2 regions of the Salimicrobium salexigens genome follow, and region 2 is predicted to be linked to the other one. Evidence: predicted binding sites of a transcription regulator. Region 2 holds the regulator's gene; the other holds the start of a gene.
What was found. The regulator NrdR, encoded in region 2, represses ribonucleotide reductase genes. The targets are predictions, from matches to a motif close to AACACNATATATNGTGTT.
Positions count from the first base shown of each region.

Region 1: BW931_RS03395 (vitamin B12-dependent ribonucleotide reductase) is a predicted target of NrdR. The motif match lies at 1,240-1,257, and genes of this name have one in related genera.

Region 1 covers NZ_FTOK01000002.1:224,288-226,693, reverse strand. Annotated here, with positions in the region: gene BW931_RS03395 (vitamin B12-dependent ribonucleotide reductase) at 1-1,145, opposite strand, end outside; gene BW931_RS03390 (rhodanese-like domain-containing protein) at 1,475-1,855, shown strand; gene gcvPB (aminomethyl-transferring glycine dehydrogenase subunit GcvPB) at 1,921-2,406, opposite strand, start outside.
Region 2 covers NZ_FTOK01000002.1:47,996-50,401, reverse strand. Annotated here, with positions in the region: gene BW931_RS02470 (replication initiation and membrane attachment family protein) at 1-621, opposite strand, end outside; gene nrdR (transcriptional regulator NrdR) at 734-1,198, opposite strand; gene BW931_RS02460 (cytosolic protein) at 1,234-1,608, opposite strand; gene speD (adenosylmethionine decarboxylase) at 1,689-2,045, opposite strand; gene BW931_RS02450 (glyceraldehyde-3-phosphate dehydrogenase) at 2,196-2,406, opposite strand, start outside.

The DNA.
Region 1 (2,406 bases), 180 kb from region 2:
GCTTCCATAAATTCGTCTGTAATACATACAGAAATATTGGCCCCGCTCAAAAAGTCTGAGTGATGTACGGAATACGTGCCGCCATCTCTGAGTTTTTCTTCAGCCTCTCTGATAGACTGGTTTGTAAATCCTCCCTGACCTTCTATCCCCTTAAAATTAACGACACTCTGATAAAGGTCCCGTTCTTTTTCGGTAAGAGGCTGGAATTTGAGCTTATCCTGCGCCAGCTGCTTAATCTGTTCGTCCGTTGTATTTTCAATTAAATAGCGGAGAATTCTCGGGTTCTGCATCTTGGAAATTATGAACTCCAGAATATCCGGATGCCAGTCGGCAAGCATGATCATCTGAGCCCCTCTGCGGGAACCGCCCTGTTCCACCAGATGAGTCAGTTTCGCTATGTCATCGAGCCAGGAGACGGAGCCTGAGGACTTCCCGTTCACTCCTCTTGCCAACGTGTTTCTCGGTCTTAATGTCGATCCGTTTGTACCGACTCCTCCACCCCGGGACATAATTTCCATCACCTGTTTACGATGATCTGAAATGCCTTCCCTGGAATCCTGGATGAAAGGCATAACGTAACAATTAAAATACGTTACTTCCTTTTCGGAACCTGCCCCGTAAAGCACCCGGCCTGCAGGAACGAAGTTCATCTGTGAGAGTTCTTCATAGAATTCGCTGAAACTCTGTTCCTGTCTTTCTTTAGTAGTCTCGACCCGGGAAAGACCCGCAGCATTTCTTTTGGCTATCTGTTCATAATAAACTTCCAGAGGTTTATCGATAGTGTCGAGACCGCGTTTCACGATTCCGTCAGCTTCTTCTTCATCCAGCACGTGAGAAAACTCATCTTCCACTTTCACCATAGCCTCTCTCGTTTCCCAGTCGATAGAGACGATGAAACCGTATCCTCGTGCAGGGAATTTGGGATCAGCCTTGACGGTCAGTACGACAAAGTCCCCTTCTTTTAACGTCAGTCTCTCTGTATCCTTAAATGCATACCTGTCCAGCATTACAAGCCTGGAGACACCATTATGGGTGGTGGTCATGTCATCACTCACCTCAAAAACCTGAGGAAACAATTTGATATCCTCGTTCAACTGTTGTACATTAATTTTTGTGTGAACTTTTTCAGATGCACTCGTTGTCATGGTAATCCTCTCCCTTTCCGGAACATATCTTCTAATTAGTAACATACCACATCCACAAAAAGTTAATCAATATATTGTGCTTCATTTTTTAAAAAACACAATATATTGTGTTTTTTGAACAACTTATTTTTAGTTTGTCAACTTAGCAAACGTATATATAAAGAAACGTGACGGCGTATAATACAGGAAAATCCGTCAAAATCATTGCTTTCAAAAGAATTTGTGCCTTGCTTTTTTTGGATGGCTTTTCCAGGAAGGAAACCTTTGAAATTGTAAGGGGAACTGATTATAATTAATAAGGAAATATTCTTAATTAGGGGGAAGACTTTATGAGCTGGTGGATTCTACTGGGCATTGTCATTATTTTCATTGCCTTTTCTGTGTATCGATATATGAAATCCAAGAAAATTCTAACTACGCTGTCAGAAGATGAGTTTAAACAGGGATACCGGAAAGCACAACTGATTGATGTAAGGGAACCGAAAGAGTTCGATAGCGGACATATCCTCGGAGCACGCAACATTCCTCTTTCGCAGATGCGTAACCGTACAGCGGAAATACGTCAGGATAAACCCGTCTACCTTTATTGTCAGAGCGGAGCAAGATCGACACGTGCAGCCATGCTTCTCCACAAAAAAGGCTACAAAGATCTGAATCAGCTCGAGGGTGGATTCAAAAAGTGGAACGGTAAAATCAAGGCAAAAAAATAACAGTAATAACCCCCGGACTCTCTATTGTCCGGGGGTTATTATTATTACATATGCTCCCGCAGCCGTTATCTGTTGAAGTCGTATTTCAGGACCGGTTTTCTCGCAGCAGTCGTTTCATCCATTCGTCCCACTACTGTTGAATGAGGGGCTTCCTGCACTTTCTCGGGCTCGTTTTTCGCTTCCAGCGCAATCTGCTCCATCGTCTCAATGAAACCATCCAGCGTTTCTTTGGCTTCTGTTTCCGTAGGCTCGATCATCATCGCTTCCTCGACATTTATCGGGAAATAGATCGTCGGCGGATGATAACCGAAATCAAGCAGTCTCTTCGCCATATCCAGCGTCCGTACTCCCTGCTTCTTCTGAAGTTTTCCGGAAATTACAAACTCATGCTTACAATGCTGTTTGTACGGAAGGTCAAATGATTTTTCAAGCTTCCGCATCATGTAGTTGGCATTAAGGACAGCGTACTCACTGACTCTCCTGAGCCCCTCTGCCCCCATAGTCCTGATGTAGGTGTAGGCACGCAGATTTATGCCGAAATTACCGTAATA
Region 2 (2,406 bases):
CCCGGCAGGAAGCATACGTTCCTGAAGGGCTTTCTGGATCCACTCAAGGTCTACGGCACTCTCCTTGAGAGCCACTCCCTGCTGCTGTACAGTCTCTTCCCCTGTGTCCATACCCTCCGGAAGAGAGGCTGCCGGAGAAAAGACGTCACTGAACGAAGCGGTGACTTCCATATACTCGTCCAGTTGCACAGAAGAAAACGAAAAAGCCTGCTTCAACTTATTGAATTTCTCCTCGCCTATTCTGTGGAGAAGCAGGAGGGAGAGCATATGGTCATTAAAAAACTGGAAAGCTGAGAAAGGAGGGACAAGATGGTACGCATAACTGATGCGATTTTCCTCTTCCTTCCTGAACGATTTCAGAAGACCGATCGCTTCAAGCTGAATTCTGGCTTCGTAGATCCTGTCGAGCGTCAGACCCGTATAGGTCATCAGCGCATGATGGGTCCGTTCCCCTTCATACAGCCTGGCTTCTCCTTCCAAAAATTGAAACAACGTTACAGCTTCGCGCCCTATAACGGGCTGATACAGATGAGTCAGCACCGTCGTTCTGTCTTCGAGACCAGGCGCACTTAAGGAAATATAACAATCTTTCGGATTCAGTTTTCCGATTCCTTTATTCATTGATCTCACTTCTTTCTGCCTGAGGAAACTGAAATTTCACCTGTGGTCTGATAGTCCGGAAGTTACACATATGAAGCTGCCTCCTGCTGAAAAAGAATGAGCCTGATGCGGCTCATTCTTTCTCTTCATGTTTGATCAGGTCTTTCAATTCATCAATGAAAACGTTGATATCCTTGAATTGACGATAAACAGAGGCAAAGCGGACATATGCTACTTCATCAATTTCGGAAAGATTCTTCATAACCATCTCTCCGATTTCTTTACTGTTCACTTCAGACACTCCGCGATTACGTAGTTCCTTTTCAATGTCATGAGTCACTGCTTCCAGGTCTTCAACAGCTACCGGACGCTTCTCGCAAGCCCGTATCAACCCTCTCATCAGTTTCTCACGGCTGAATTCCTCTCTCGTCCCCTCTTTTTTGACTACTATCAGTGGCACTTCTTCCACTCGTTCAAATGTAGTAAAGCGGAAATCGCAATTATCACATTCCCGGCGTCTTCTGATCGCATGCCCGTCTTCTATGGGACGGGAATCCAGCACTCTCGTATTTTTGTCACCACAGTTCGGGCATATCACCATTCATCATCTCCACTATTCAGAAGTATATGTATCTAAGTTTTTTCCACCACTGGTAATTTATCTTCCAGCTTTTCGTAAAACCGACTCACCAGTTTATGACTGTATCCGAAATCAAAAGGAAGAGCTGATTCTGTAGTCACTGAAAAATCGACAGCGCTCCTGTAGGGGCGGACCATGATAATTGTTACAACCACAAAAGCTTTCCTTCCATCCCTGTATTCCACCGTCAGTTCGCCGCGCTCTCTGGAAGAACCTTTTATTTTTGAAGGCGGCTGGAACATCTCTTCAACAATACTGAAAATTTCATCTTTGTTCGCTTTATAGTATTTCGTCTGCAACGATGAATCCGGATGATGATCTCTCGTCTCGGCGTGATCGGAAAAATATCTTGACATAAAATTTTTCACTTAGTCTTCTCCTCATCACTGGGTTTTTATACATATATCATTTTAACATGATTCCTTCCGTACCGAAACTGACTATACGCTCAGCCATTAAAAACGGCACCCCGACGAATTTCATTTATGTCATACTTACGGCACTTCAATCCTTCCACAATAGTATGGAAAGCTTCCTCCGGCTGCAGATGGTCGCCACACGTATAAATATCTATACTTGCATACCCGTGTTCCGGGAAGCTGTGAATAGTCAGATGTGACTCAGAAATCAGCACAACTCCGCTCACTCCCTGTGGAGCAAATTTGTGAAACGCAACTTCTCTTACTTCAGCACCGGCTTTCAAAGCTGCCCGTACAAATAATTTCTCAACATAGTCGATATCTTCGAGACAGGAAATATCACAGTTCCATAAGTCCCCAAGTATGTGTCTTCCCAATGTATTCATGACAGACCTCTTCTCCCTTTCATGCGTCAATCGAACTGAACATTCCCGTTACAGTCTCCCCCGCTGAGTGAACTCAGCAGGTCCACTGCCTTTTTGAAATCGTAACATCCCCCCGTAAAAAAAGGAAACCTCAAAGCGTTAGCTTTGAGGTCACGATACTTTTTGTTTTTTTTCGCTCATCAGTTGTTCTGCTACCATTTTCGTCAAATCGACAGTGCGTGCGGAGTATCCCCATTCGTTGTCGTACCAGGCAAGCACCTTCACTTTTCTGTCTCCTACCACCTGTGTAGTCAGACCATCGATGATGGAAGAGTAAGGTGAAGAGGTATAGTCGATTGAAACGAGGGGTTCGTCGGAATAG